Alloyangia pacifica: one gene and its partner. The protein of the gene in region 1 interacts with the protein of each later gene in a pairwise test. Links are inferred from orthologs where the notes say so. Each region holds a gene or a part of one and is shown on either strand. Other genes may lie near its edges. The genes, in order: CEW88_RS12375 and lepA.

Region 1 (15,364 bases):
GCACATCCTCGGCGGCGGTCACCAGGATGGCGCGGTCGGCGCCCATGGCCAACGCGGTGCGCAGGGTTTCCTGGCTCTGCTTCACGCCGATGGAGACGACGACGACCTCCTCGGCCTTGCCGGCCTCCTTGAGACGGATCGCCTCTTCGACGGCGATCTCGTCGAAGGGGTTCATCGACATCTTGACGTTGGCAAGATCGACGCCCGTGCCATCCGCTTTCACGCGGACTTTCACGTTGTAGTCGATCACGCGCTTCACGGGCACAAGCACCTTCATGAGCGGATCTCTCCCTTGGTTTCGCCGCGCGGGACGCGGCACTTCGTATTCTCCCGTGGGGTGATAGCGAAGTGAACGCTGGGGAAACAGAGACAATTTGCGCAAGCGCAGCAAAAGGACGCTGCGTTTTCGCGAGGTCATGGCCTCTGATGCGGTGGCATGTCGCGGCGGAAATTCGAAGGGTCGGAAACGCATTCAGGGCGATTTCGCCGAGTGCCTGAAAATTAGGCGACCACGTTCCGGTTCCTCGCGCAGGTTCTGTTGGCCGGTGGAACCATGCTCTGCGCATGATTCGAGGGAGTGCCTGCGGGCGAGCTGACGAAGCAGAAGGGCCGCCCGGAGGCGGCCCTGTGCGGATCAGGTGAAGGTGTTGTTCCTGGGGAAGCCCCGCGGCGCCATGCGGCCCGCAGTGGCGCGCTTGGCGATCCACTCGCTGAGGTCCGTCTCGGTGCGGGTGCGCCCGGCCGGGTCCTTCCAGCTGAGACCGTCGGCCAGCGTAAAGGTGGTGATGTCCGACAGGCCGCCATCCTTGTATTTCTGCAGGCGCACGCCCTTGCCGCGGCCCATTTCGGGCAATTCGTCGAGCATGAAGACCAGCACCTTGCGGTTCTCGCCGACCACGGCGACGGCATCGCCCTGCACCGGTTTGCAGACCTTGGCGATCACGTCGTCGCGCACGTTGAGCACCTGGCGGCCGGTGCGGGTCTGGGCCAGCACGTCGGCCTCGGGCACCAGGAAGCCATCCCCGGCAGAGGAGGCGAGCAGCAGCTTGCGGTCCGGGACGTGGCTGAAGATGTCGATGATCTGCGCTTCGTTGGGGAGATCGACCATCAGGCGCAGCGGCTCGCCCATGCCGCGTCCCCCGGGCAAGTTGGCCGCCGAAAGCGTGTAGAACCGCCCGTTCGAGCCGAAGACCAGCAGCCGGTCCGTGGTCTCGGCGTGGAAGATGAAGCGCGGGCCGTCGCCGTCCTTGAATTTCAGCTCGGAGCCGAGGTCGATATGGCCCTTCATCGCGCGGATCCAGCCCATTTGCGAGCAGACCACGGTGATCGGCTCACGCTCGATCATCGCTTCCAGTGGCACGTCCTCGACCTCGCCCGCCTCGGCGAAGCCGGTCAGACGGGCGCCGCGGTCAAGCCCCTTGGTGAAGGCCTTCTTCACGTCGCGCAACTCGCTCGAGATGGTCTTCCACTGCAGATCTTCGCTGGCCAGCAAGTCCTCGAGCCCGGCGCGCTCCTCCATCAGCTTGTCGCGTTCGGCGACCAGCTCCATTTCTTCGAGCTTGCGCAAGCTGCGCAGGCGCATGTTGAGGATGGCCTCGGTCTGCACCTCGGTGAGGCCGAATTCCTCGCCCGACACCGGAGCAGGAGAGACGTAATCGGCCTCGGAGGTCGCCCGAGCGGTCTTCCGGCCCCAGTCCTCGCGCATCAGCGCAGCCTTGGGGTCCTCGTCGTAGCGGATGATGTCGATGACGCGGTCGAGGTTGAGGAAGGCGATGATCAGGCCCTCGAGCACCTCGAGGCGGTGGTCGATCTTCTCCATCCGGTGCCGCGAGCGGCGGCAGAGCACGTCGCGCCGGAAGTCGAGGAAGGCGCGCAGCACCTCCTTCAGCGAGCAGACCTTCGGCGTCACGCCGTCGATCAGCACATTCATGTTCAGCGAGAAGCGGATTTCCAGGTCCGAATTGCGGAACAGCATGTTCATCAGAACGTCGGGGTCGACGTTCTTGGTCTTCGGCTCGAGCACCATGCGGATGTCCTCGGCGCTCTCGTCGCGGATGTCGGCGAGGATCGGGACCTTCTTGGTCTGGATCAGCTCGGCCAGCCGCTCGACCAGCTTGGACTTCTGCACCTGATAGGGAATCTCGGTGACCACGGCCTGCCACATGCCGCGGCCAAGGTCCTCGACCTCCCACTTGGCGCGCAGGCGGATCGAGCCGCGGCCCGTCGCATAGGCCTGGGCGATGTTCTCGCGCGGCTCGACGATCACCCCGCCGGTGGGGAAGTCGGGGCCGGGCACGTAGTTCAGCAGCGTCTCGTCCGCCGCGTTCGGCGACTTGATGAGATGCAGGCAAGCGTCGATCAGCTCGCCGATGTTGTGCGGCGGGATGTTGGTCGCCATGCCCACCGCGATGCCGCTCGATCCATTGGCGAGCAGGTTGGGGTAGGAGGCGGGCAGCACGACAGGCTCTTCAAGGCGGCCGTCGTAGTTCGGGCGGTAATCGACCGCGTCCTCGTCGAGACCCTGCAGCAGCGCCTCGGCCATGATGGTCATCCGCGCCTCGGTGTAGCGCGAGGCCGCCGGGTTGTCGCCGTCGATGTTGCCGAAGTTGCCCTGACCGTCGACCAGCGGGTAGCGGATGGTGAAATCCTGCGCGAGGCGGGCCATGGCGTCGTAGATCGCCGCGTCGCCGTGCGGGTGGAAGTCCCCCATGGTGTCGCCGGAGATTTTTGCCGACTTCAGAAAGCCTCCGGTGGAACTAAGTCGCAGCCGGCGCATTGCATAAAGGATACGACGATGCACGGGTTTAAGCCCGTCGCGGGCGTCTGGCAGCGCCCGGTTCATGATCGTCGAAAGAGCATAAGTCAGATAGCGCTCGCCGATCGCCCGGCGCAGAGTTTCTGCCACGTTACGAGGGTTCATGTTGGGGTCATCGACGATATCATTCATGCATATTGTGATACCCGCGCTGAAAAGCGCGGGCAAGCGATCCCCATCGGGAAATCAGCCAGGGCGCCAAATTTCCCGAATTCCGCTTATCCGAGACGCTGAAATCAACTATGGTGTGTATGGCGCCGAGTATTTGAGCGGCGCGTTTGCGGCCCTTTTCACCCAGCCCTTTCCTGTACGGGAGATTTCAGCATGAAAAGTCTGATGGTCACGACCTTTGCCGCGCTCGGCTGGGCCTGGTACGCATTGTCCGGCGGCGCGAATTTCGAGCCCGGGGCGCACTCCGTCGAACTTCCCAACCTGCTTGCCTGGGGCTTCACCAGCCCGGCGGCGCCGCGTGCGGCCTCGGCTTCGATCGCCAGCGCGCAGACCGCCCCGGAGGTCACCCGCGCCAGCACCGCCTCGCTGGCCGATATTTCCGCCCCCGATTCGCCGCAGCCCGCGGTGACCAAGGTGTCGGCGGAGGCGATCGACGTGTCGCTCGCCGCGGTCCCTGCGCAGCCGATCTCGGCCAGCTTCGAGCCGGAAACCGCGGTTGCCACGCCTGCGGTCGCCTCCGCCGCTGCGACTAATGCGATCTCCGCGGACCTGCGCCGCGTCACCGGCACGCGGGTCAACCTGCGCCACGGACCCGGCACCGGTTACTCTGTCGTCGGGCAGCTCGCCGAAGGTGCCAAGGTCGAGGTGCTCTCGGACCCCGGAGACGGCTGGGTGAAGCTCCAGGCCCAAGGCGGCACCGCCGGCTGGATGTATGACGCCTATCTGAGCGCCGCCAACTGAGCGGCGCCAGGCCCGGCCGCAGAACCCGGCGGCCGATTGCAGCCCGCCGCTGGCTCGCCTATCCCTGCAACAAATAGGCAAGGCAGCACGGCGGGGCAGGCATGATGGCGCAGACAGAGGCGCAGGGTGGGGCAGGGACCCCGCGGAAAACCATTCTCATCACCGGCTGTTCCTCGGGCATCGGCGAAGCTGCCGCCCGAGGTCTTCGCGCGCGGGGCTGGCGGGTCTTCGCCAGCTGTCGGCGCGAGGAGGATTGCGCCCGCATGCGGCTCATGGGCTTCGAGAGCCCGCGGCTCGACTACACCGACGAGGCTTCGATGGCGCAGGCGCTGGCCGAGGTGCTGGCGGCGACAGGCGGCACGCTCGACGTGCTCTACAACAACGGCGCCCATGCCGCACCCGGGGCGCTGGAAGACCTGCCCACCGGCGCCCTGCGCGAGATCTTCGAGGTCAACCTTTTTGGCTGGCACACTCTCACCCGCATGGTGATCCCGGTGATGCGGGCGCAGGGCCACGGTCGCATCATCAACTGCTCCTCGGTGCTGGGACTCGTGCCGATGCCCTGGCGCGGCGCCTATGTCTCGACCAAGCACGCGCTGGAGGGGCTGACGGATGTGCTGCGCCTCGAGATGTCGGACACGCCGATCAAGGTGATCCTGCTTGAGCCCGGCCCGATCACCTCACGCATCCGCGCCAATTCTGTTCCGCATTTCGAACGCTGGGTGGACTGGCAGGCCAGCCCGCGCCGCACGCAATACGAGCGCTCTCTGCTGAAGCGGCTCTACGCACCATCGGGCGGCCAGCCGGATACCTTCGAGCTGCCGGGCTCGGCGGTCACCGAGAAGCTCATCCTCGCGCTCGAGAGCGACCACCCGGCGCCGCGCTACTACGTGACCACCGCGACGCACATCATGGGCACCCTGCGCCGCCTGTTGCCGACCCGGCTGCTCGACGCGCTGATCGCCCGCGCCCGGTGACGAAGGCGCCGCGACGGGTGGCGCGCTAAGGTCGCAGCCGCGCCGGCTTCGCTTTTGGGCCCGAAGCGGCTATGTGGGGGCAAAGAGGATAGGGAGGCTGCGCAATGCAGAAGGATCCGCTGTTTCTGGTCGTGGCCGTCGTGATGATGGCGGTCGTGGGCATCCTGCTCTTCGGCATCGGTTCCTTTGCCAAGGGCGGGGCCTTCAACAAGAAATACGCCAACAAGGCGATGCGCTGGCGCATCATCGCGCAATTCGTCGCGGTGCTTCTGATCCTGCTTTTCGTGTTTATCCGGAGAAGCTGACGATGATCGTGCTCAACAAGATCTACACCCGCACCGGCGACAAGGGCGACACCGCGCTGGTCGATGGCACCCGGGTGCCGAAATACTGCGCGCGGGTCGAATCCTATGGCACGGTGGACGAACTGAACTCGGTGGTTGGTCTCGCGCGGCTGCATGCGGAGGGGGAGCTCGACGCTGCGCTGGCGCGGATCCAGAACGACCTTTTCGACCTCGGCTCTGATCTCGGCCGCCCCGACATGGCGCGCGACGCCGAGGCCGGCTACCCGGTGCTGCGCGTGACGCAGGCGCAGGTCGAACGGCTCGAGGCGGAGATGGACGCGATGACCGCCCAGCTCGAACCGTTGCGCAGCTTCGTGCTGCCCGGGGGCTCGCCGGCCTCGGCTTTCCTGCACCAGTGTCGCACCGTCGCCCGCCGCGCCGAGCGCCGCGCGGTTGAGCTGGCGGCTTCGGAGGAGGTGAACACACATGCGGTGAAATACCTCAACCGGCTTAGCGACTGGTTCTTCTGCGCCGCGCGCATGGCCAATGAGGGCGGCACCGCGGATGTGCTCTGGGTGCCGGGCGCGCACAGGGAGTAGCGGACGGGGGCTCTGCCCCTCCTTAGGCCTGCGCCCAGGTCATCCCCGGGATATTCGGCCCCGGGCGAAGGCTCCGGCGAGCTCGGACTTGGCTTTTCGGGCGCGGACTCTGCCCTGGCGACATGCCGGTTGAGGGCCGGGCGCGCGAAAGCGTGACCGAATTAGCGCGGCTTTGAGGCTGCAGATATCAACAGACGCTTGATTTTCCGCTCCCGACCCAATAAACGGCCCGCGATGCGAAACCGGGTCGCAGTCGACCCCCTAGAGGTGAGACGTCTGGAAAGATGGCAAAGGAAAAGTTTGAGCGCGGCAAACCGCACTGCAACATCGGCACGATCGGTCACGTTGACCACGGCAAGACCACGCTGACCGCAGCGATCACAAAGTACTTCGGTGACTTCCGCGCGTACGACCAGATCGACGGCGCGCCGGAAGAAAAGGCACGCGGCATCACGATCTCGACCGCGCACGTGGAATACGAGACCGACGCGCGTCACTACGCGCACGTGGACTGCCCCGGCCACGCCGACTACGTGAAGAACATGATCACCGGCGCGGCGCAGATGGACGGCGCGATCCTGGTTGTGAACGCAGCTGACGGCCCCATGCCGCAGACCCGCGAGCACATCCTTCTGGGCCGCCAGGTGGGCATCCCCGCCATGGTCGTGTTCATGAACAAGGTTGACCAGGTCGACGACGAAGAGCTGCTCGAGCTCGTCGAGATGGAAATCCGCGAACTGCTGTCGGCTTACGACTTCCCGGGCGACGACATCCCCGTCATCGCCGGCTCGGCTCTGGCCGCGATGGAAGGCCGTGACCCGGAAATCGGCGAGAACAAGATCCGCGAACTGATGGCGGCCGTGGATGAGTACATCCCGCAGCCGGCACGCGCCGTGGACCAGCCGTTCCTGATGCCGATCGAAGACGTGTTCTCGATCTCGGGCCGCGGCACCGTGGTCACCGGCCGCGTGGAGCGTGGCGTTGTGAACGTCGGCGACGAACTGGAAATCGTCGGCATCCGCGACACCAAGAAGACCACCTGCACCGGTGTGGAAATGTTCCGCAAGCTGCTCGACCGCGGTGAAGCCGGCGACAACATCGGCGCCCTGCTGCGCGGCATCGACCGCGAAGGCGTTGAGCGTGGCCAGGTTCTCTGCAAGCCTGGTTCGGTCAAGCCGCACACCAAGTTCGAAGCCGAGGTCTACATCCTGACCAAGGAAGAAGGCGGCCGTCACACGCCGTTCTTCGCGAACTACCGTCCGCAGTTCTACTTCCGCACCACGGACGTGACCGGCACCGTGACCCTCCCCGAGGGCACCGAGATGGTCATGCCCGGCGACAACCTGAAGTTCGCCGTGGAACTGATCGCCCCGATCGCCATGGAAGATGGTCTGCGCTTCGCAATCCGCGAAGGCGGCCGCACCGTCGGCTCCGGCGTCGTGTCGAAAATCATCGAGTGATGCGCTTCGGCCCGGTCCCCGGACCGGGCGGGCATTGCGAAGGGGCCGCCCATCGGGCGGCCCCTTTTCGTTGGCCAGTTGTTGCACGCCGTGGCCGCCCCTGCGGCGCCCGGATCATGAACCGGCACATGAAAAGGCCGACCCGCGAACGGACCGGCCCTCGCGCCGCGATCGGCGCATCTGGGGCTGCGGAGGCCGCAGCCCGGAGTGGCTTATTGCTCTGCCTTGAACTGCAGCGACTTGATCAGCGCGCGGGTCACGCCGGCTTTCTTGGCGGCGCCGCCGTCGGTGTTCTGCAGGGTGCCCGCGACGGCCACCAGCTGCTCGGTGCTCAGCGCCGAAAGATCGGTGCCGGGCAGCGCGCTTTCGATGATGTTGGTCGCGTTCGCAGCGGTGGAGGCCGCAGATGCTGCACCGGTCAGGGCTGCGGTGGCGATCAGGGCGGAGGTGATGAGGGTTTTCATGGGAGGATCCTTCCGTAACATTTTGAGCGGCATTCTTCGATGCCATTTGGGGAGGCGCCGAGGCGCTGGGGACTGTTGCCCCGGGGAGGAGCGGGTCGTTCAGATCGGACGGCCCGCCGTATCCGTCACGCGAGGTGTCGCGTGAAGGGGGAAGCGAGGGCGCGTGGGAGGACGCGCCGCGCCGCTCACTGCAGCGATTTGATCAGGGCCTCGCCGGTGCCGATCTTCTGCGCGGCGCCGTCGACGCGGTCCATCGCCTGGGCAACCGAGACGATCTCGGCGGCGGTCAGACCCGACAGTTCTGCCTGCGGGATCAGGGACAGGATTTCCCTCTGTGCGGCAGCGGAGGTCGAGGTTGCTGCGGAGGCAGCGCCTGTCAAGGCAGCGGTGGCGATCAGTGCGGATGCGATGAGAGTTTTCATGACGACATTCCTATTTCTTGCGGTTGATTGCGGTGGCGTCAGGCGTCGCCGCATCCCTTCTTGCGTCGGGGATGAGGAGTAAATCGTTGTTCTGAGGACATTTATCAAATCACCGGATTGCTCACGGCTGATCGCGAAATCGTGGGCTTGAAAGTGAGCGACCGGCTTCCCACAGGGAGGGAACCTGCAAATTTTCTGAGGAAATGAACTGAGGGGTTTAGTTTCAGGCGCAGATTTTTTGTGAACTAAACTTAAAAAACCCTTGGGTTTCCAAAAAATCACCAGGCCCTGTGCGTTTTTGAACAGCCTGGATCGACGCCCGGGCCCACCCGGTGGAGTCCTTGAAATGGCGTCGAATTTCCGCGCAACCGGGGGCGCTTGTCCTTTGCCTGATCCGGTGTACTTTCTGGCCCATGCAAGAGCTTGTCCCACACCCCGAAAACCTGATCGAAACCGGATTCGTGCTCTCGGGGCCGGACCGTGGGCGGCGCCTGCTACCCCCAGAGGCCCCGGAGGTGTTGCGCAGCGACACGCTGGGCTGGGTGCACCTGCGCGCCGCGCATCCCGATGCGCCGGGGTGGATTGTGGATAACCTCTCGTACCTCGACCCGACGATCATCGACGCGCTGGTGGCCGAGGAAACCCGGCCGCGCATCACCCGCATCGGCGACGGGCTCATCGTCATCCTGCGCGGCATCAACACGATCGAGGGGGAAGACCCCGAGGACATGGTCTCGATCCGCCTGTGGATCGACGAGAACCGCATCGTCAGCCTGTCGCGCCGAAAGGTGCGGGCGGTGGAGGACATTGCGCAGGCGCTCGAACTGGGCAGCGGTCCCGAGGATTGCGCCGCGTTCCTGTCGCTGCTGGTCGAGCGGCTGACCTACCGGATCGAGGCCTTCTGGAGCGGCATCGAGGACGAGGCCGACCAGCTCGAGGAGGACGTGCTCGAGGAGGGGCACGAGGCGATGCGCCAGCAGCTGGTCGAGTTGCGCCGCCGCGCCATCATCCTTCGGCGCTACCTGCTGCCGCAGCGCGACGCCCTGCGGGCCTTGCAGGGCAGCCATCCGGACTGGCTTGAGATCGACGATCTGCGTCAGCTCGAGGAGGAGCTGGATGCGCTGGAGCGGGTGGTGGAAGATGCCGACGCGATGCGCGAGCGCATGGCGCTGGTGCGCGACGAGCTGGCAGGGCAGCTCTCGGACCGGCTGAACCGCAACATGTACATGCTGTCGGTGCTCTCGGCGCTCTTCCTGCCGCTCGGCTTCCTGACCGGGCTCTTCGGGATCAACGTCGCGGGGATGCCGGGCGCAAGCGAGCCGGTGGCGTTCTGGTTGTTCTGCGGCGGACTGCTGATCGTCGTCGCGCTGCAAATGCTGATCCTGCGCAAGCTGCGCTGGATCTGAGGTCCTCCACGCCCGCGCCGATCTCGGGCGTGGTCAGGCCAGGTTGAGTTCCTTGGCGATCATGGCCGCGTGGGTGCGGTTGCGCGCCTCGAGCTTGCGGCTGAGGGTCTTCACGTGCAGCTTTATCGTCACTTCCTGCAGGTCGAGATCGCGGGCGATCTCCTTGTTGGACTTGCCGGCGCAGAGGCCACGGAGCACCTCGCGCTCGCGCGGGGTCAGCTCGGCGGCCTTGCCGTCGGGAACCTGGGTCATGAAGCTATAGGGGGCAAAAACCTCGCCCGCGGCCATCACCTGCGCGGCGCTGACAATCGTCTTGGAGGGCAGGGTCTTGGGAATGAACCCCGCCGCGCCGGAGCGAATCGCCGCCTGGGCGATGTCGGCCGTCGCGGTGCCCGAAAGCAGCGCCACGGGCACACCCGCGCAGGCCTCGCGCATGCGGTCGAGCCCCGTGAGGCCGGACATGCCGGGCATATTGTAATCTAGCAGGATCAGGTCGAAGGAAATGCCTCGGTCGACAAGCGCGATCGCCTCGTCCAGCGTTGCCGCAGTGTCCACGTCATCGATACCCTCCGAGCGCAGGAAGGCGGCAATCGTTTCTCGGACGAGGTCGTGGTCATCGGCGACCAGAATACGCATATGTCCTCCGGGTGCGGCCTATGCCACAAGCGATTTCTGGCGCAAAATTATTACCGGTTGGTTTCGCTAACTGGTTCGGTCACTCGCAATATGGTAGCTCTTTGCGCTTGGGTAACTGGCTCGTATGATATTGAGCGGCAATAAGGTTCGCAAGGAGGTTGAGCGTCATGTTCCGTTGGGTAGCTTGCTGTGCGTTTTTCCTTCTCAAGACCGTTCCGGCGTTTGCCATTTCGCTCGAAGCGCCCCAGGGGCCGGTGCTGCTGACGGTGACCGGCGCGGTGCCCGTGACAAACGCTCCCGAGGGCGCCCAATTTGATTTGCACATGCTGGAATCCATCGGGACCACGACCTTCACCACTGCCACCATCTGGACCGAGGGAGCGCAGCGCTTCACCGGCGTGTCCCTGCACGATCTGGTTCAGGCGCTGCAGGTGACCGAGGGGTCGCTGCGGGCGGTGGCGATCAACGAGTATTCCGCCGAAATTCCGCTCGAGGACGCGGTGCCGGAGGGGCCGATCATCGCCTGGGCCCGCAACGGCTCGCTGATGAGCGTGCGCGACAAGGGGCCGCTCTGGATCGTCTACCCCTTTGACGACTATCCCGAGTACCGCAGCGAGATCATCTTTGCGCGCAGCATCTGGCAGCTCAGCCGGATCGTTATCGAGCCGTGAGCGCCGCAACCTCCTCCGACGAGGGCAGTAGCCTTCCAACCCGCAAACGCTGGGCCGCGCTGAGCGCGCCCTTTATCGTTTTGTGTCTCGCGGCCTTGGTGTTGCTGACGGTCGATGCCGCCCGGCAGATCCAGGGGCTCGCCACCGCCAATTCGGACAATGGTCAATGGTCGCTGGCGCAAATGGAGGTGGAATTCAGCCGCCTGCAAAGCGAGCTGGACCGGCCCGTCGAATATCTGCGGATCGAAGAGTTGCGGTTGGCCTTTGATATTTTCTTCAGCCGATACAAGACCGTTTCGCGGGGCGCGCTTTACGCCGGCATCGTGAATACGCCGAGCGCGCAGCAGCCGATGGAGACGGTGAGATCCTTTCTCGACCGGGCCGTGCCATATCTCGATGGCCCCGACAGTGGGCTCCTGGCTGCGCTGCCGAAGCTGCGCACCGAGGCCGAGCAGGTGCGGCTCGCCGTGCGGGAAGTCTCGCTCTCGGGGGTGCGGGCCTTCTCGGCGGCTTCGGACATGCAGCGGCGCAAGGTGATGAATTCGCTCGTGCGCCTCTCGGGCATGGCGCTGATCCTCGTGCTGGCGCTGGCGCTCGGCGTCGTGGCGCTCTGGCAGCTGATGCATGTGGCGCGCGACCAGGCGCAACGGCGGGCGAAGGCAAACCACCGGCTCGAGGCGGTGGTCTCCACCGCGCTCGACGGGATCGTGGTCACAGATCGTGACGGGGTCATCCTGCAGTTCAACGGTGCGGCGGGCTGTATCTCGGGCCATGACCGTCGGCAGGTGCTGGGCCAGCGCGTCTCGACGCTGCTGTTTCCGAAAGACAGCGAAGAGGCCAAAGGTCAGGGCCTTGGACGCCACGCAGGGCGCGGGCGGGTGCGGTGCGAGGGCGTGCGGGCCGATGGCAGCCGCTACCCGATGGAACTCTCGGTGACCGAGACCGAGCACGAGGGCGATCTGCTGCGGGCGATCTACTTCCGCGATATCACCCGCGACATCAGCGCCGAGGAGGAGCTGGTCGAGGCGCGGGACCGCGCCGTCGAGGGGGAGCAGGCCAAGGCCCGCTTCATCGCGATCATGAGCCACGAGATGCGCACCCCGCTGAACGGGATGATCGGCGCGCTCGAGTTGCTGAGCGAGACCGAACTGGGCCGCGATCAGCGCGAATACCTGCAGATCCTGCGCCGCGCCGGCGACGTGCTGCTGCAGCACGTGAACGACGTTCTCGACCATTCGCGGCTCGAGAACGGGCGGTTCAGCTTCGCCCGCACGCCCTATTGCCCGGTGGACCTGGCGCGCGAGGTTGTCGACGTGCTGCGCCCCACCGCCGCTGCGCGGGGCAACATGCTGCAGGTCCGGCTGCCCGATGAGGCCGTCCCGCTGCTGATGGGTGACCGGGCGCGGCTTCGGCAGGTGTTGGTGAACCTCGTCGGCAATGCGATCAAGTTCACCGAGAACGGCGAGATCCAGCTCTCGCTCTTCGCCCTGTCGGAGGACGGGAGGTTGACCTTCGAGGTCGACGATAACGGCATCGGAATTCCGCAGGACCAGCTCGAACGCATCTTCGAGGATTTCGTCACGCTCGACTCCTCCTACATGCGGGCCGCCGAGGGCACCGGGCTCGGCCTTGGCATCGTACGGAGGCTGGTGCGGGCCATGGGGGGCGAGGTTTCGGTCGAGAGCGATCCGGGCGAGGGCACGCGGTTCCATGTCTCTCTGCCCGCCGAGCGCGCGCCGAAGAAGACGGTGTTGACGCAGCCGGTCGAGTCCATCCCCGAGATGGCCCCTTCGCGGGTCCTCGTGGTCGAGGACAACCCGGTGAACCGCCTCGTCGCGACGGCCATGCTGCGCAAGATGGGCCATTCGGTGTCCGAGGCGCATGACGGCGCCGAGGGGCTGCGCATCGCCGCGACAGAGCGCTTCGACATCGTGCTGATGGACATTTCCATGCCTGGTCTCGACGGGGTCGAGACGACGCGGCGCATCCGCGTCGGCGGCGGCGCCAACGTCGAGACACCGATCGTCGCACTCACGGCCCACGCGTTGCCGGCCGACGTGGCGCGCTTCCGCGATGCTGGCATGAGCGCCACGCTGACAAAGCCGATCACCTGGCGCGCGTTGGCCGAGGTGATCTCCGGCCTCGCGCCGAGGGCGGACAGCAGCACCGACCGCTCCGGCACCGGCGCGGATGGCCCACCAGGGACGGCCGAGGATGTGCTCGACGACGTCGCGCTCGGCGCGGCGGCAGAGTCGCTCGGGCCCGAGCTTTTCGCCACCCTGCGCGACCGTTTCCTGCAGGAAACCGAGACCGGCCTCGCCGGTCTGGCCGAGGAGCTGGGCGCGGGGATCGAGCCCGAGCGCTACGCCGAAAAGGTTCACCGCATCGCCGGCTCCGCGGCGGTCTTCGGCGCCAGTGCGCTGCACCGGGTGCTGCGCCTTCAGGAGGACAGGGCGCGCGCGGGTGCGCCGCTGCCTCCGGACAGCCTGGACGTGGTCCTGCCGGTCTGGCGCGCCACGCGCACGGCGCTGCTCGGGCTGGAGCTTCAGGACTGAAGTTCAGCCCTGGCTGCGGGCAAGGTCCGTGAGGATCGGGCAATCCGGGCGGTCGTCGCCGTGGCAGGCCTGGACCAGATGCGCAAGCGTGTCGCGCATCTGCTGAAGCTGGGAAAGCTTCTCGTCGATCTGCGCCAGATGCTCCTCGGCGATGTGCTTCACCTCGGCGCTGGCGCGGCTTTCGTCCTCGTAGAGGGCGAGCAGAGCGCGGCAGTCCTCGATGGTGAACCCGAGCGCGCGGGCCCGTGCCAGGAAGGCCAGCTTGTGCACGTCCCGTTCGGTGAAGGCGCGGTACCCGTTGCTGCCGCGGTGTGGGGTCACGAGGCCGATGTCCTCGTAATAGCGGATGGTCTTGGGCGGCAGCCCGGCGCGGATCGCGACGTCTCCGATGTTCATACGTGCGCCTCCTCGTGGCTGTGGCCTTGTGCCCGGTGCGGGCGGGTCTCTGGCGGCATGGCGGGGACCAGCCGTCGCAACCGCAGCGCGTTGCTCAGTACGAAGACCGACGAAAGCGCCATCGCCCCCGCCGCCAGCATCGGCGAGAGCAGCGTGCCGAACGCCGGGTAGAAGACACCCGCCGCCACCGGGATCAGCGCGACGTTGTACCCGAAGGCCCAGAAGAGGTTCTGCCGGATATTGCGCAGCACCGCGCGGCTGAGATGCACCGCCTCGACCACGCCTTTCGTGTCACCCGAGACCAGAACCACGTCGGCGCTTTCGATGGCGACATCCGTGCCGGTGCCCATGGCGAGACCCACCTCGGCCTCGGCCAGCGCCGGGGCGTCGTTGATGCCGTCCCCGACGAAAGCCACGGCGCCATGCTCATCGCGCAGCGCCCGCACCGCGTCGCGCTTGCCTTCGGGCAGCACCTCGGCCTCGACGTGGTCGATGCCGAGCTCGGCGGCGATGGACCGCGCCGTGGCGCGCGTGTCGCCGGTGATCATCGCGGTCTTGAGCCCCATCTCGTGCAGTTTCGCAACCGCCGCCCTGGCCCCCGGCTTGACCTTGTCGGCGACGGCCAACGCCCCGGCGATCTGCCCATCGACCGCAACCAGCACGGGCGTCTGCCCGGCACCGGCGATCTCGTCATGCGCGGCGCTGAGCGGGCCGAGATCTATGCCCTCGCGCGCCATCAGTCGGGCGGCGCCAACCAGGATGCGGCGGCCGTCCACGGTGGCGCTGAGACCATGCCCCGCGATCGCCTCGACGTCCTCGGCCTTTGGAAGGGGGCCCTCGGCGGCGCGCTCCAGCGCCCGCGCGATGGGATGCTCCGAGCTTTGCTCGGCGCTGGCGGCAAGGCGCAGCACCTCGGCCTCGGCGAAGCCCGGCGCGGCGGTTTTGCGCACGAGCTCGGGGCGGCCCTCTGTTAGCGTGCCGGTCTTGTCGAAGGCGACGATGCCGACGCTTTCAAGCCGCTGCAGCGCGTCCCCCTTGCGGAAGAGCACACCCAGTTCGGCCGCCCGCCCGGTGCCCACCATGATCGAGGTCGGCGTGGCGAGCCCCATGGCGCAGGGGCAGGCGACGATCAGCACCGAGACCCCGGCGACCAGCGCGTAGGTGAGGGCGGGGGAGGGGCCGAAGATGAGCCAGGCCAGGAAGGTCAGCGCAGCCACGGCCATGACCGCCGGCACGAACCAGATCACCACCTTGTCGGCGAGCGCCTGGATCGGCAGCTTGGCCCCCTGCGCCTCTTCGACCATGGCGATGATCCGCGCCAGCATGGTGTCTGCGCCGACAGCCGTCGCCCGGAAACTGAGTGCGCCCGCGCCGTTGACCGTGCCGCCAACGACCGTGGCGCCCTCGGATTTCTCGATGGGCACGGGTTCGCCGGTGATCATGCTTTCATCGACGTAGGAGCGCCCGGTGAGCACCTCGCCATCGACTGCGATGCGCTCGCCGGGGCGGACATGCAGCACATCGCCCAGCGTTACGTCGGCAATCGGCAGCTCGGTGATCTCGCCGCCGCGCTCGACCCGCGCGGTTGAGGGTTTCAGCCCGACCAGCCGCTTGATCGCCGCCCCGGTGCGGCCCTTCGCCCGCGCCTCGAGGAATCGACCGAGCAGGATCAGCGTGACAATGACCGCCGCGGCCTCGAAATAGACCGCCCGCGTGCCCTCGGGCAGCAGCCCGGGCAGGAAGAGCGCGACGGTGGAATAGAGCCAG
Region 2 (15,372 bases), 1.6 Mb from region 1 along the record:
CCCCGGCATAGGCCTCGGCAAAGCCCGCGGCGGGGCCATGCGCCGCGAATTCCTCGCGGCTGATCGAGCCATCTCCGTCGGTGTCGAAGGTTTCGAACATCCGCGTCATCGGCGCCGGGCGGTCACCCCGCGGGCCCATCGGCTTGGCGTCGCTTGCAGCAAGGGCAAGGCTCGCCGAGCCCAGAACCACGAGGGCGGCACCGGTCATCAGTTTGGTCATGCGGGTCATCGCTGCGATCTCCTCATTGCATCGCGTCTCTTGCCGGCGGCGTGTCTGCCGTCCGATCACAATCTTTCACGCGGCAGCCGGACGCTTCCGTCGCACCTCTGAAAGATTTTTTCGGCGGCCTGATTTCCAGGAGACCTGTCGCGGCGCGGCGGCGGCAAAACCTGTATCCGCCAGACCCCTTTGCGACATCCCGCCGCTGCGCGCTCCTGTCCTCTTTAAATGAGGCCGGGCTTGCGCCACCTTTGGGGAATGACTTCCAAGGTGCATCCCATGACCGACATGTCTCCGGAGCGCGAGACCGAGCGCGAGACCTGGCCCGCCGTCTGGCGCGGCTTCCGCTGCCGCTGCCCCAATTGCGGCAACGGCCCGATCCTGCGCTCCTATCTCAAGGTGCGCGACCATTGCCCGGTCTGCCGCGAAGAGCTCTACCACCACCGCGCCGACGACGGCCCAGCTTATCTGACCATCCTCATCGTCGGCCACATCATGGCGCCCTCGCTGCTCTGGGTTTTCACCACATGGCGGCCCGAGCCGCTGATCCTGATCACCATCTTCCTTATTGGCTGCATCGGGCTTTCCCTCTACCTTCTGCCCAGACTGAAGGGGGCGATCGTCGGCTTCCAGTGGGCGCGCGAGATGCACGGCTTCGCGCGCGCCCACTGAAACCGGGCGCCTCCCCCGCAGGGCATAGAAAAGACGCAGGGGAATGCGCATGAGCAGCGACAAGACAGCCATCCGCGACGCAGCCACGGTGATCGTGCTGCGCGACCGCGACAGCCGACCGAGCGTGCTGATGGGGCAGCGCGGCGCGGCGGCCGCCTTCATGCCCAACAAGTTCGTCTTTCCCGGCGGCGCGGTGGATGCCGCCGACGCCGAAGTGAAGCTCGCCGCCCCCCTGCCCGCCGCCTGCGCCGCACGGTTGGACGAGGACGCGCCCGCGGGCCGGGGTCCGGCGCTGGCCGCCGCCGCCATCCGCGAGCTCTGGGAAGAGACCGGGCAGGTGCTGGGCTGGCCCGGCAAATGGCCGACCCCGCCCGACGGCTGGGAGGGGTTTGCCGAGACCGGCCACCGCCCCTCGGCCTCGGCGCTGCAGTTCGTTTTCCGCGCCATTACCCCGCCGGGCCGCCCGCGCCGCTTCGACGCGCGCTTCTTTCTGGTGGATGCCGAGGCGTTGAAATCCGATCCCGATGATTTCTCCGCCGCATCGGACGAGCTGTCGCACCTGCAATGGGTGCCGCTCGACGAAGTGCGCGGCTTCGACCTGCCCTTCATCACCGAGGTGGTGCTGGCCGAGGTCGCCGCCCGGGTCACCGACCGGCGCGCGCCAAGTTCGGTGCCCTTCTTCCGCAACGACGACGAGGAAAGCCTCTTCCTGCGGCTCAACGGCCGGGCCCCGGGATCGCCCGAGGAAAGCCGTCCAAAGCGTCAGTTGCGGATCAGAAGGTAGTAGACCGCCGCCAGCAGCGCCGCGAAGAGCGCGAGGTTGAACATCAGCCCCGCGAGCACGCCGAGCCGCCAATGGCTGCGTTCGGCCTGGACGTCGATCGTCTCGAGATGGCGCGCAATGCGCGCCTCGGCCCGGTCCAGCGCCGGCGTGTCGAGCCGCATGGCGAGCTTGGGATGCTCGGTCATCCCCTGCGCCGCGCGCAGTGCGGCAAGGTCGCGTCGGGCCCATCGCGGCAGCCGGTGCGCCGCGCGCCGGGCGCGCTTGTCGAAGCTGCCCTTGCCGAGGCCGAGGCGGCTCTCGAAAAGCGGCATGAGCCGTGCGCCGAATTTGGGGGTCTGATCCATGGCGCAAATCTCGGGCATTTGGTGCCCGCGCGCAAGCGGCCGCCGCGTCGCGGGAGCGGAGACGCCCGATTTCCGCCGGCAGGGCTGGCCGACCACCTTTGAAGGGGGCTCGCCCGCCGCCCCCCCGCCGCCCCATGCGTTTTGGCCTTTTCCGTGCCCCGCCCGCAGCCTAGACAGGGCGCATGCTGAACATGATCCGCCACGGCTCCGCCACCGACCAACCACCGCTCGTCATCGTTCACGGGCTCTTTGGCTCCGCCCGCAACTGGGGCGTGATCTCGAAGCGCCTGTCGGACCAGCGAGAGGTGATCGCTGTGGACCAGCGCAACCATGGCGACAGCCCCTGGCAGGATAGCCACGACTACGAGGGCATGGCCGCGGACATCGCCGAGGTGATCGAGAGCCTCGGGGGCCGCGCCGACGTGCTGGGACATTCCATGGGCGGCAAGGCGGCAATGGCGCTCGCGCTCACCCGGCCCGAGCTGGTGAACCGGGCCATCTTCGCCGACATCGCGCCGGTGACCTATACGCACGACCAGAATCAGAACATCGCCGCGATGCGCTCGGTGGACCTCGCGCGGGTCGAGAAGCGCTCGGACGCCAATGACCAGCTGGCAAAGGTGCTAGACGATCCGACGCTCTGCAGCTTCTTCACCCAGTCGCTCGACCTGAAGGAGAAACGCTGGAAGCTGAACCTCGACGTGCTCGAGGCCGAAATGGCGAAAATTCTCGGCTTCCCCGAGATCGACGCCCGCTTCGAGCGCCCCGTGCTGTTCCTTTCAGGGGCGGAGTCGACCTACGTGCTTCCCGAGCACCGCGACCGCATCCGCGCGCTCTTCCCGGCGGCGAAATTCGCCAAACTGCCGGGCTGCGGCCACTGGCTGCACGCCGAAAAGCCGCGCGAGTTCGAGGCGGCGGTGCGGGCCTTCCTCGATCTCACAGCCTGAGGGTGCAGCACCCCCTGCCCATTTGACGGGCTGACGCGCGCGCGGATTTTCCTTTTCCGAATCCGCGCATTCCTCTTTTCAAATCGCCCGTCGAGGCACTTGCGCCATGGGCACGCCCGCCCCTTCTAGTTTCCGAAACGCTTATGTTCCGGAAATCTCCACATGGCCGCTCCCGCCCAGCCCCGCCCCGGGTCAGTCTCCATCGAGCAGGTGCAGCTTGCCCTCGAGCCAGGGCAGTTGGCGCTGCGCCGGGGTGATCACCAGGTCGCTGACCAGTTGGCGCATGGTACGCGCCACGTCGCGCGGCACCCGGTCGGCCCAGTCGGCGGCGGCAAAAAGCGAAATCGTGCGGGAAAAGGGCTTGATCGGCAGCGGGTGCGCCTCGATCCGGTCGTGCACGCGCGCCGCGCGCATGTAGCCAAGCGGCGTGGTGATGCTCCAGCCGACGCCGCGCGCCACCAACGTCATCAACGATAGATGCGCGCCGATCTCGAACCGTTCGGCGAAGTCCAGCTTGAGCCGCGAGAGGTGTGCCTCGATCTGCCGGCCGATCATCTGGTCGCGGTCGTAGCGCAGCATCGGCAGGGCCGACATCAGTGCTTCGGTGCTGCCCGCCTCGCGCGCCTTGCCACGCGGCGCCACCAGCACGAAGGGATCGTGCACCAACGGGTATTCGAACACCCCCGGCACCGCGGTACCGGGGCTCGCGGCGATGGCAATATGCAGGTGGCGGTCGACCATAGACTGCATGATCTCGTGGCTCGGCGCAGTGACCAGCTTGAAACGGCAGCGGGACATGTTCTCGGCCAGGATGGTCACCAACTGCGGCGTCAGGTCGTTGTCGAAATCGTCGATCACCCCGAGGTTGAGCTGCGACAGATGCGTCAGATCCATCACCGTCAACTCGTTCTGTGCCAGCCGAAGCTGGCCGAGCACCGCCTGCGTGCGCATCAGGAACGAGCGTCCCGCCGGGGTCAGTTGCATCGGCCGCCTGCCGTGATCCACCAGGGCGACCCCGAGCGCGGTCTCGAGGTTGCGCAACTGCTGGCTCACCGCCGGCTGGCTGAGCCCCGTGCGCTCGGCGGCCTGCGCCACCGAGCCGGTCGCCGAAAGCGCCTCGAAAACCTCGAGCCCGCGCAGGCTGATTCCCTTCATCAGCATAAAGCCATCCCCCACCCATTCCGCGGCCCGTCGCGGCCCGGCGCGACCATGCCACAGATTAACTTTTTCCGAAACTCCCCCAGATCAGGCAAACCCCCCACCCCATGACAGTGACCCATCTCAAGCCCGCCCCGGGCCTGCCGCCGCAGGCCGCCGCCGACACCGCCGACATCGTGCAGATCATGCTCGCCCGGCTGCGCACCGAGGGCGAAGCGGCGGCCCTCGACTATGCCACCCGGCTCGACCGTTGGGACGGCGAGATCGGGGTGCCCGCCGCGCGGCTCGCCGAGGCGCAGCGCGCCCTGCCGGTGACGCTGGTCGAGGATATCGCCTATGCCCATGCCAATATCCGCGCCTTCGCCGAGGCGCAGCGGGCCTCGGTGCAGGAGTTTGAGATCGAATTGCGCCCCGGGCTGCGCGCCGGGCAGCGGCTGATTCCCGTCGGCTGCGCCGGCTGCTACGTGCCGGGCGGGCGCTACGCCCATATCGCCTCGGCGCTGATGACCGTCACCACGGCGCGCGCCGCCGGGGTGGACCGGGTGATCGCCTGCTCGCCGCCGGGCAAGGAAGGGCTGCCGCCGGCGATTCTGCACGCGCTGCACGTCGCAGGCGCGGACGAGGTGCTGGCGCTTGGCGGGGTGCAGGGCATCGCCGCCATGGCCTTCGGCCTGTTCGGCCTGCCGCCCGCGGACATTCTTGCCGGGCCCGGCAACCAGTTCGTCGCCGAGGCCAAGCGGCAGCTGTTCGGCCCGGTGGGAATCGACATGGTTGCAGGGCCGACCGACGTGATGATCCTCGCCGATCCCAGCGCCGATCCCGAGATCGTCGCGCTCGACCTGCTGGGACAGGCCGAGCACGGCGGCACCTCGCCGGTCTGGCTGGCCACCGACCATCGCCCGCTGGCCGAAGCCGTGATCGCCCGCCTGCCGCAGCTGGCCGAGACCCTTCCCGAGCCCAACCGCTCGGCGGCGCGCGAGGCCTGGGCGCAGCTCGGCGAGGTGTTGCTTTGCGAAAGTCGCGAAGACATGGCTGCGATCGCCGACCACTACGCCCCCGAGCACCTGCACGTGATGGCGCGCGATCTGCCGTGGTGGCGCGCGCGGCTGCGGTGCTACGGATCGCTCTTCCTCGGCGCCGGTACCACCGTGGCCTTTGGCGACAAGGCCGCCGGGCCGAACCACGTGCTGCCCACAGGCCGCGCCGCGCGGCACACCGGCGGGCTTTCGGTGCACAAGTTCCTCAAGTGCGTGACCTGGCAGGAGGCGTCGCCCCGGGCGCTGCCGGAGCTCGCCCGTGCCAGCGCCGGGATCAGCCGCGCCGAGGGCATGGAAGGCCACGCCCGCAGCGCCGAGGCACGGCTGGCGCCCCGGCCCTTCCGGGCAACCGGGTGAGGCAAAAGGGACCGCGCCGGGCTCAGAGCCCGGTGCACATCCGCTCGGCACGCTTCACGAAGGCCGAGTAGCGGGTCCAGAAGTCCTTGTCGGAGCGACGGTCCGACTGGCGGACCTCCTGCGCCTGATGCGGGTCGCGGTAGAATTTCACAGCCCGGCGCTGGTCGCCGCCGCGCAACTCGTCGTTCGCCGCCGCCTGAACGCAGCCGCAGAGCGCATCGTTGCGCGCCTTGCGGTCCGAGCTCATGCAGGCTTTGCTCACGGGCCCCGTCGCGTAATATCTGTGGCCCGAGCCCGAGCCGCCACCGCAGCCCGCCACCAGCGCCAGAATCGTCACCAAGTATATCGGTTTCATCCGCCTGCTCTCTTACTGCCCTTCACGTTGCGGATCTTGCGCCCGCGCTTTCTCGATTTGCCAAAGGATGCCCGAAGCCTGCGGCGGATTCAATTCACCGATTCGTTGCTGGACAGGCGCTTCCGCAACGCTAAGCGGCGCGACGGACCGCCCGCAGCAGCGAAGGGCGCGGCCCAGCTTGGCCTGACGGCCAGTTCACACTGCGGGATGATTACCGCTAGAAGAAGGCAACGGACGGCGCCGGGAACCCTTCCGGGACCAACGACGTGACCGGCTTTGCTCTGATGCGGCGCCGGTCGGGATCGCGGGAGGCACGCGCGGATGGGCGCGGCGGCGCCGCCTGCCCTTCGATCCGGCTTGACCGGACGCCAAAAGCCTTACATATCGGGCCAATCATGACCGATCTCGCGCATATCCGTAACTTCTCCATCGTTGCCCACATCGACCACGGGAAATCCACCCTGGCCGACCGGCTGATCCAGCTCACCGGCACCGTCGCCGAACGCGACATGCAGGAGCAAATGCTCGACTCGATGGATATCGAGCGCGAGCGGGGCATCACCATCAAGGCCAACACCGTCCGCATCGAATACCCGGCGCAGGACGGCGAGACCTACGTGCTGAACCTCATCGACACGCCCGGGCACGTCGACTTCGCCTATGAGGTCGCGCGCTCGATGCACGCGGTCGAGGGATCTCTGCTGGTGGTCGATGCGACCCAGGGGGTCGAGGCGCAGACACTGGCGAACGTCTACACGGCGATCGACGCCGACCACGACATCGTGCCGGTGCTCAACAAGGTCGACCTGCCCGCCGCCGAGCCCGACCGGGTCAAGGAACAGATCGAGGACGTGATCGGCATCGACGCCTCCGAGGCCTGCCTGATCTCGGCCAAGACCGGCGTCGGCATCCCGGATGTGCTGGAAGCCATCGTCAAGCGCCTGCCGGCGCCGCCCGAGGGCGACCGCAACAAGCCGCTGAAGGCGATGCTGGTGGATTCCAAGTACGACCAGTACCTTGGCGTGATCTGTATCGTTCGCATCATCGACGGCGTGCTGAAGAAGGGCGACCGCATCCGCATGATGAAGACCGGCGGCACCTACGACGTCGATGACGTCGGCGTCTACCGCCCCAAGATGACCAACGTGAAGGAACTCGGACCGGGCGAGATCGGCTATCTCAACGCCTCGATCAAGCAGGTCCGCGACACCCGCGTCGGCGACACGATCACCCATGAGCGCAAGCCCTGTGAGACCGCCCTGCCCGGCTTCAAACCCTCGGTGCCGGTGGTGTTCTGCGGGCTCTTCCCGGTGGATGCCAACGATTTCGAGGACATGCGCGACGCCATCGAAAAGCTGGCGCTGAACGATGCCTCCTTCACCTATGAGATGGAGACCTCGGCGGCGCTCGGCTTCGGCTTCCGCTGCGGCTTCCTCGGCCTGCTGCACCTCGAGGTGATCCGCGACCGTCTCGAGCGGGAGTACGGCATCGACCTGATCACCACCGCGCCTTCGGTGATCTACCATCTCTACACAAAGGACGGCGAGCGCCGCGACCTGCACAACCCTGCCGACATGCCCGACATGTCGACCGTGGACCATATCCAGGAGCCGCGTATCAAGGCCACCATCATGGTGCCCGACGAATACCTCGGCGACGTGCTCAAGCTCTGCCAGGAACGCCGCGGCATCCAGATGGACCTGACCTACGTCGGCGGCCGCGCGATGACGGTCTACGACCTGCCGCTCAACGAGGTGGTCTTCGACTTCTACGACCGCCTGAAATCGGTGACCAAGGGCTATGCGTCTTTCGACTACGAGATGATCGGCTACCGCGAGGACAACCTCGTGAAGATGTCGATCCTGGTGAACGACGAGCCGGTCGACGCTCTGGCGATGATGGTGCACCGCGACCGCGCCGAGATGCGTGGCCGGGCGATGTGCGAGAAGCTGAAAGAGCTGATCCCGCGCCACATGTTCAAGATCCCGATCCAGGCGGCGATCGGCGGCAAGGTGATCGCCCGCGAGACCCTGTCGGCGATGCGCAAGGACGTGACCGCCAAGTGCTACGGCGGCGACGCCACCCGGAAGAAGAAGCTGCTCGAGAAGCAGAAGGCCGGCAAAAAGAAGATGCGGCAGTTCGGCAAGGTCGAAATCCCGCAGGAGGCCTTCATCTCCGCACTCAAGATGGACAGCTGATCCGGGTCTTCCGGGTCCGCAGCAGATGGCAGGCCGGGGCAGATGCGCCCCGGCCTTTCACGTAGGGGCGTGCGCCCCGCCTCGCCCTTCACCTCTTCACCGCATATCCGCATGGGAGCTTTCCGATGCCCGCACCGAAGACGTCCCTCGCAGCGCTGGCGCTGCTGCTTTCCTCGACCTCCCTCTCCGCCGCGATCTGCGACTACCGGCCAAGCCGGCTGGTCGGCGACACGGTGACCGGCGCGGCCGCTGCGGCCACCGGCGCGGTTGCGCAAGTCGCAGGCCAGCGCCGCGGCGATGGTGGGTTCTACACGCTGGTCAACGCCACCAGCGGGCTTACGCTGCTCGGCGGCAAGCTCGCTGCCTCGGGCGGCGCGGCGGGGCTGCTGGAGGGGGGCAGCGCGGCCGCCGCCGCGGCCATGGCCAACCCGATGGTCTGGGTGCCCGCCTTGATCCTCGGCGCCGGAGGCGCGGGCTACGAGGCCACCTGCGCCTATTTCGTCGACGAGCGGATCACCGATTACTCACAGGTGCTGATGATCATGCGGGACTTCGAAGCGCATTCCGATCCGAGCTATTTCCGGCTCGAGGAGAACACGCTGAACCCCTTCATCGAGATCCACGACGAGGCGGGCAGCCGCGCCACCTACCGGATCGAGGATCTCTATATCGTCGACGGCATGCTCAAGCACCGGAGCTGGGGCCCGAACCGCAAGATCGGCCGCGTGGTCTTCGTGCCCGACGATGCGCCGAGCGAGGCGGTGCCGGGGGGCTCGGTGGTCGAGATGCCTGCGCCGGAGGCCCCGGCCTCCGCCCTTTCCGCTCCCGCAGCGCCCGCGCTCGTGAGCCCGGATGCGGGCGCGATCGAGGTTCCCCCGATGCCCGCAGCGGAGCCCATGCCTGCTCCCGAATGAACTCGGGCGACCTAGCTCACATAAGAAGAGCCGCCCCCGAGGGGGCGGCTCCAGGATGACCGTCGTTGAGGGGGTTCACTCGGTCATCGTCTCGGGACCGGCCGGCGCGCGCTCTTGCAGCATCGCGAGGATGCGCTGGTTGAGCTCGGGGTCGGCCTGCGCCGCCTGGCCAATCTCATTGTAGGTGTTCACGTCCATTCCATCGGTCTCGTTCACCGCATCGGCCATCTCGGCCTGCGCTTGCTCGACCAGGGCCTGCTTGCCCTCGGGCTCTTCCACCTGCTCGATCTGTGCCATGTAGTCCTGCTGAACGGCCTGGACCTCGGTGGCGGCGTCGACGAAGGCGGCCAGCTGCTCTTCGCTGAATTCCAGCGCGGGCGCGGCGGGGGCTTCGGCAGCCGGGGCTTCGGCGGGCGCCTCGGGGGTTGCGGTCTGCGCCATCACCGGGGCCAGCGGGGCCGCGATCAGGGCAGCGATGACGGTCGACTTAAGCAGGGTGCTCTTGAGGGTCATAGAAGTCTCCTTCCCAGAGTGCTTGCACGGGAACATCCCGTGGCTTGCCTCGAGAGCTAGGGGCGCCGTGGCTGCGCCGCAATGCAGCGATGGCGGAGCCGGCCGCCCGAGCAAGGAGTTGCCGGGAGGGCCCCGGGCCGCCAGCGGCGAGCCGCGCGTCAAATCCCCCCTGCGGAACCCCGCCGGACATTCGCCGCCGGAAAGCAAACATGCGCCTGCCCTTTCACCTCGGCGTGAACGGCCCTTTTCCCGTGCGAGGCTGAGCCCACCAAGGAAGGACCCCATGATACGCCCCGCCCTCGTGCTGGCGCTCCCCCTGGCCGCGGCCCCCGCCTTCGCCTTCCAGTGTCCTGCCGACATGTCCACGATCAGCGCTGCGCTCGACACGGGCCCCAAGCTGTCCGAGGCGGATCTCGGCTAGGTCCGGCAGCTGCGCGCCGAGGGCGAACGGCTGCGCGCCGCGGGGGAGCATCAGCACTCTTTCGCCAGGTTGTCCGAAGCCATGCGCATCCTCGGCATCAAATAGCTGCGACCCTGGCCGATGCGGGTCCGTGCCGGGGGATGAAGCCCTTTCCTCTCAGCCGCTTCGGATCCATGGTGCGCCCCCAAGGGCCCATCTTCGGGCCGCAGATGCAGGGAGGGCATCTTGGATCCACGCGCCGCCACCACCGTCTACGCCCGCTGGGCGCCAATCTATGACCAGACCTTCGGAGTGATCACCCAGGCCGCCCGCCGCGCCGCGGTGCGTAAGGTCACCGGCGCGGAGGGCATGCGGGTGCTCGAGGTCGGCGTCGGCACCGGCCTGTCGCTGCCGCTTCTGCCGCGACACATGAGGGTCACCGGGGTCGACTACAGTTCCGAGATGCTCGCCCAGGCCGAGCGCCGGGTCGCGCGCATGGACTTGCCGCACATCGAGTCGCTGCAGCGCATGGACGCGCGACACCTCGGCTTCGAGGATGCCAGCTTCGACCGGGTGGTGGCGATGCACATGATCTCGGTGGTGCCCGAGCCCGAGCGGGTCATGCGCGAAATCGTGCGCGTGCTGAAGCCGGGCGGGCAGCTGATCATGTCCAACCACTTCGCCAAGAAGAAGGGCCCGATGGCGCATCTGTCGCGGCACACCGCGAAACTGGCCGACCGCATCGGCTGGCATTCGGATTTCGACATCTCGGTGGTGCTGGACACGCCGGGGCTGAAGCTGCTCGAACGCCGCCCCCTGCCGCCGGTGGGGATGATGACCCTGCTCGTGCTCGAGCGCTGCGACGCGCCCTCCGCGGCGAACGACCCGGCCCGCCCGAAGAGCTGAGCCGGAGCGTCCGGGCTCAAGCCAGCATCTGGCCGTCGCCGCAGACCGAGATCGCCTGCCCCGAGATCGTCCGCCCCCGCGCGCTGGCGAGAAAGAGGATCTGGTCGGCGATCTGCTGCGGCGTCACGTATTCCTTGAGCGATGTGTAGGAAAAGGCTGCGGCCTCGACCTCCTCGAAGCTCTTCCCGAGCCGCTGCGCCTTGGCCTCGAGCACCCTGCGCTGGCGGTCGCCGGCGACGATGCCGGGCAGGATCGCATTGGCGCGGATACCGTCGCGGCCCAGTTCGATCGACAGCGACTTGGTGAAGCCGATCACGCCCCACTTTGCCGCGGCATAGGGCGTGCGCAGGGCAAAACCCACCCGTCCCGCCATCGACGAGAGGTTGAGGATCGAGGCATTGCCGCTCTGGCGCAGCGCCGGCACCGCATGGCGCACGCAGTGAAACTGCGAGCTGAGGCAGACCGAGAGGCATTGCTCCCAGGCCTCGGGGTCGATTTCCTCGACCGGGCTCGTCGGCCCGGCGATTCCGGCGTTGTTGACCAGCACGTCGAGCCCGCCGAGCTCGCCAATGGCGCCTCGCATGAAGCTCTCGATTTGCCCCGCATCGGAAACGTCGCAGCGCTGCCGCCAGACCTCGGCCGGAAGCGATGCCAGCGCCGAAGCGTCGATGTCGCAGGTCGCCACCCGAGCCCCCTCGGCAACGAAGCCCTCGACGATGGCCCGCCCGATGCCCTGCGCCCCGGCGGTGACGATGACCCGAGCGCCCTCCAGTTCCAGATTCATGGCAGGATCCTCCGACGGCTGTCTTCCATTTCCGCGGCGCCATAGGCGCGGATCAACTCCGCCGCGACGCGGATGTCCTCGGTCACCGCCTGTGCCGCCGCGTCGCCGTCACGGGCACGCAGCGCGTCGCAGAGCTGACGGTGATGGGTGCGCGAATGGTGCGTGCGCGAACGGCCGATTTCCTCTTCCAGCGGCACCTCCGCCTTCACCCCGATGTCGAAGTTGATGATCGGCCCGACCTTCAGCCAGAGCATGGTGATCATCTCCATCAGAACTTTCGAGCCCGCCGCTCGATAGAGCGCGAAATGCAGGTCCTTGTTGGCCGCCACCGCCTCGGGGCTGCCATAGGCCGTATCGAGGATCGCCTCGAACCGGTCGGCGAGCGCGAGGATGTCGTCGATCTCTTCGCGTGTGGCACGCTCGGCGGCGAGCCTTGCGGCCTGCGCCTCTGTGAGAACCCGCATTTCAGTGAGGTCGGCGAAGTCCTCGGCGCTCATCAGCGGCACCTGCACCGCGCGCTTCGGCTCGACCAGCAAGGCCCCGCCCGCCGCGAGCCGGCTCACCGCCTCGCGCACCGGCATCATCGACACGCCCAAGCGTTCGGCGAGATCGCGCAGCGAGATGCGGTCGCGTGGTTTCAATTGCCCCGACAGCAGCATTTCGCACAGGGTCTCATGCACCTGTTCCGAGAGCGTGCGCGGCCGCTCTTCCGGCAGCCGCTCCTGAAGTTCGCCCATATTTCCCGTTTCTCCCCGTTGACTCTTTGCGAGTCATTCTGCATCTGTGATCTCAGATCACACCAGAACGGGCAAGACCGCAACCGTTGATCCCGCGGCAAGGGAGGACTGACTGCCACGGGAACTCGGGTCACCAGAATCTGGTGTGATCTTTGGCACCCGCCCCGAGGAGGACCGCAATGCGCCTGACACGACACGAGATCTGCCCGCCGGCGCCCTGCGCCCTGCGCGGCTGAGGCGAGACATCGACATGGCCAAGCCCCGCAAAGTCATCATCACCTGCGCCGTGACCGGTGCGATCCACACGCCCTCGATGTCCGAATATCTTCCCGTCTCCGCCTCGGAGATCGCCGAGGCCGCCATCGGCGCCGCCGAGGCCGGGGCCGCGGTGGTGCACCTGCACGCCCGCAACCCCGACGACGGCCGCCCGGACCAGACGCCCGAGGCCTTTGCCCCCTTCCTGCAGGTGATCAAGCAGGCCTCGGACGTGGTGGTCAACATCACCACAGGCGGCGCCCCGACGATGACCATCGAGGAGCGCATCCGCCCGGCGCAGACCCACCGCCCCGAGATCGCTTCGCTCAACATGGGATCGATGAACTTTGGGCTCTTCCCGATGCTGCAGCGCTTCCCGAACCTCGCGCACCAGTGGGAACGGGACTACGTCGGCAACAAGGACATCATCTTCAACAACAGCTTCGGGCAGATCGAGCACATCGTCACCACGCTCGGCGCGCTCGGCACCCGCTTCGAGTTCGAATGCTACGACACGGCGCATCTCTACAACCTGAAGTACTTCCTCGATCAGGGGCTGGTGAAGGGGCCGCTGTTCATCCAGACGGTCTTTGGCCTGATGGGCGGCATCGGCGCGCATCCCGACGACGTCATGCACATGAAACGCACCGCCGACCGGCTCTTCGGCGACCAGTATCGCTGGTCGGTACTCGGAGCAGGCAAGAACCAGTTGCCCATCGCCGCCATGGCCGCCGCGATGGGCGGGCACGTGCGCGTCGGGCTTGAGGATTCGCTCTGGGCCGGTCCCGGCCAGCTGGCGCGCAGCAACGCCGAGCAGGTTGGCAAGGCGCGGCAGATCATCGAGGGGCTGGGGCTGGACATCGCCTCCCCGGACGAGGCCCGCGAGATCCTCGACACCAAGGGCGCGGATGCCGTCGGCTTCTGAGCCGGGCCTGCGCGAAGGAATGCTCCCAGACTGCCCCCGTCGCCCCCTCATGGCGCCGGGGGCTCTTTTTGATCGGGGCGAGGAGCCGGGCGAGAGCCTGCCCATGGGGTGGCGCAGCTCCGGCCGAGGTCAGCGCTTTATCCCAGCAAAGTCCGGACGACATACGAGCGTCGTGGAACGATGACAAAGCGCCAGCCCGCCGGGACGGGCAGGCGCTCGCCCGGCGGCCTTCGGCCTTGATTCCGGGCGCCTCTGCCCCTCAAGGCTTGCGGAACAACCGCGTCAGCTCGAACAGCGCGTCCAGCCGCTCGAAGCGCTCGCGCGCGTCGGGCCAGCGTTCCTCCTGCGCGGCGGCGACCAGCGCCTCGACCAGCGACAGGGTGGAGATGTTGGAATCCCAGGCCGAGGGGATCTCAACCCAGCAGTTGAACGCGTGTTCGGCGACGCTGGCGATCGGGCTCGACCATTGGTCGGTGATCAGGATCACATGCATCCCGCGCGCCGCCGCGATCTCGGCCAGCCGCTGCAGGTTGTCCTCGTAGCGGCGGATGTCGAAGATCAGCAGCGTGTCGCCCTCCTCCATGTCCAGCACGTAGTGCGGCCATGTGGCGGAGGACGATGTCAGATGCGTCACCCGCGCCCGGATCGCCTGGAAGTGGGTGAAGGCATATTCCGCCAGCGAACGGGTGATCCGCCCCCCGACCACGTAGAGCCGCCCCTCGGTTGACGCCAGCCGCTTCGCCGCCGCGTCGAACTGGCCCGCGTCGATATTCGTGAAGGTCTGCCGCAGGTTCTGCGTCACCGCCTCGGCGAAGCGGTTTAGAAGGTGCGACTCGGGCGCCTCCGAGGCCCAGACCGCACGCCGCGCCTCGGGGCCGGAGACCTTGGCCTGCAGTTCCGAGAGCAGCGCCGCGTGAAAGGCCGGGTAGCCCTTGAATCCCAGCTTTTGCACCATGCGCGCCACGGTCGGCGTCGAGACCCCGGCATTGGCCGCGGCGGCAGTGATCGAGGCGATCCCCGCGCCGGGGTAATCGTCGAGCAGCGCCTGCGCGAACTTGCGCTCGGAGTTGGTCAGCTGCGCGTACTGCTCGCGGATAAGCTGGCGCACGGTGCCGGTCGGGCTGGTATCCACGGGCTCCCCTTCGGTTCAGGTTCAAAAATTGGGCAGAAATCAGCGCCGCTTGGCACCAGGTCCCTTCGACCCAAAATCGTTCTGAAAAAATATTGACGCATTATCTGGCGCGTGGAAAGGTTTTTCCAAAGACAGGGGGACAGACGTGTCGGAAGAAGACACCACCGCATTCGAAGTGAGCAGAGCCATGGGCCGCGGCCCGGCTCTGGTTCTCTGCGAGCACGCCTCGAACGCCATTCCCGCGCGCTACGACGGGCTGGGGCTGCACGAGGAGGACCGGCGCAGCCACGCCGCCTGGGATCCCGGCGCTCTGGCCCTCGCCCGGCGGCTGGCTGAGGCGCTCGACGCGCCGCTGGTGTCCGGAACCGTCTCGCGGCTGGTCTATGACCTGAACCGCCCGCCCGAGGCCGCCTCGGCGATGCCGACAAAGACCGAGACAGTGGACGTGCCGGGCAACATCGGCCTCTCGCCCGAGGAACGCGCGCGGCGCACCCGCGAGGTCTACGATCCCTTCTGCGCGGCGGTGACCGGCACCGTGGTGACCCGCAAGACGCTGGAGACGCCCTTCGCGCTGATCACGGTGCACAGCTTCACCCCCTGCTGGTTCGGCGTGCCACGCGAGGTCGAGATCGGCATCCTGCACGACGCCGACAGTCGGCTTGCCGACCGCATGCTCGACGAGGCGAGCCGCCTGCCCGGCCGCTGCATCGCGCGCAACGATCCCTACGGCCCCG

The links.
Region 2: the proteins of CEW88_RS12375 (region 1) and lepA interact in binary tests that used the Escherichia coli proteins (3 or more experiments, as listed by UniProt). The link is inferred for Alloyangia pacifica from one-to-one orthologs.

What each region holds. Positions count from the first base shown.
Region 1 is NZ_CP022189.1:2,553,843-2,569,206, reverse strand. What follows is about bases 7,423-10,342. They hold CEW88_RS12375 (zinc transporter ZntB), read left to right. Parts: upstream 7,423-8,346; coding sequence 8,347-9,339; downstream 9,340-10,342. Other genes in these bases: CEW88_RS12365 (molybdopterin-dependent oxidoreductase), read left to right, coding at 10,143-10,342; CEW88_RS12370 (response regulator), read right to left, coding at 9,373-9,975; CEW88_RS12380 (hypothetical protein), read right to left, coding at 7,697-7,933; CEW88_RS12385 (hypothetical protein), read right to left, coding at 7,423-7,511. Outside these bases: CEW88_RS12420 (electron transfer flavoprotein subunit beta/FixA family protein), read right to left, coding at 1-277; CEW88_RS12415 (DNA topoisomerase IV subunit A), read right to left, coding at 635-2,947; CEW88_RS12410 (SH3 domain-containing protein), read left to right, coding at 3,140-3,727; CEW88_RS12405 (SDR family NAD(P)-dependent oxidoreductase), read left to right, coding at 3,829-4,704; CEW88_RS12400 (twin transmembrane helix small protein), read left to right, coding at 4,809-5,009; CEW88_RS12395 (cob(I)yrinic acid a,c-diamide adenosyltransferase), read left to right, coding at 5,012-5,587; tuf (elongation factor Tu), read left to right, coding at 5,872-7,047; more of CEW88_RS12385, read right to left, coding at 7,260-7,422; more of CEW88_RS12365, read left to right, coding at 10,343-10,646; CEW88_RS12360 (hybrid sensor histidine kinase/response regulator), read left to right, coding at 10,643-13,201; cueR (Cu(I)-responsive transcriptional regulator), read right to left, coding at 13,205-13,597; CEW88_RS12350 (heavy metal translocating P-type ATPase), read right to left, coding at 13,594-15,364. UniProt on the Escherichia coli protein: Zinc transporter. Acts as a Zn(2+):proton symporter, which likely mediates zinc ion uptake. Purified ZntB reconstituted in liposomes also binds and transports Cd(2+), Ni(2+) and Co(2+).
Region 2 is NZ_CP022189.1:904,627-919,998, reverse strand. What follows is about bases 5,743-8,670. They hold lepA (translation elongation factor 4), read left to right. Parts: upstream 5,743-6,269; coding sequence 6,270-8,072; downstream 8,073-8,670. Other genes in these bases: CEW88_RS04355 (hypothetical protein), read left to right, coding at 8,198-8,670; CEW88_RS04365 (hypothetical protein), read right to left, coding at 5,743-5,874. Also shown: CEW88_RS04400 (EF-hand domain-containing protein), read right to left, coding at 1-229; CEW88_RS04395 (DUF983 domain-containing protein), read left to right, coding at 500-892; CEW88_RS04390 (NUDIX hydrolase), read left to right, coding at 942-1,676; CEW88_RS04385 (hypothetical protein), read right to left, coding at 1,655-2,020; CEW88_RS04380 (alpha/beta fold hydrolase), read left to right, coding at 2,203-2,967; CEW88_RS04375 (LysR family transcriptional regulator), read right to left, coding at 3,160-4,128; hisD (histidinol dehydrogenase), read left to right, coding at 4,233-5,519; more of CEW88_RS04365, read right to left, coding at 5,542-5,742; more of CEW88_RS04355, read left to right, coding at 8,671-8,986; CEW88_RS04350 (DUF4168 domain-containing protein), read right to left, coding at 9,062-9,499; CEW88_RS24850 (hypothetical protein), read left to right, coding at 9,783-9,920; CEW88_RS04340 (class I SAM-dependent methyltransferase), read left to right, coding at 10,146-10,805; CEW88_RS04335 (SDR family oxidoreductase), read right to left, coding at 10,822-11,589; CEW88_RS04330 (GntR family transcriptional regulator), read right to left, coding at 11,586-12,326; CEW88_RS04325 (3-keto-5-aminohexanoate cleavage protein), read left to right, coding at 12,577-13,506; CEW88_RS04320 (MurR/RpiR family transcriptional regulator), read right to left, coding at 13,766-14,638; CEW88_RS04315 (N-formylglutamate amidohydrolase), read left to right, coding at 14,826-15,372. UniProt on the Escherichia coli protein: Required for accurate and efficient protein synthesis under certain stress conditions. May act as a fidelity factor of the translation reaction, by catalyzing a one-codon backward translocation of tRNAs on improperly translocated ribosomes.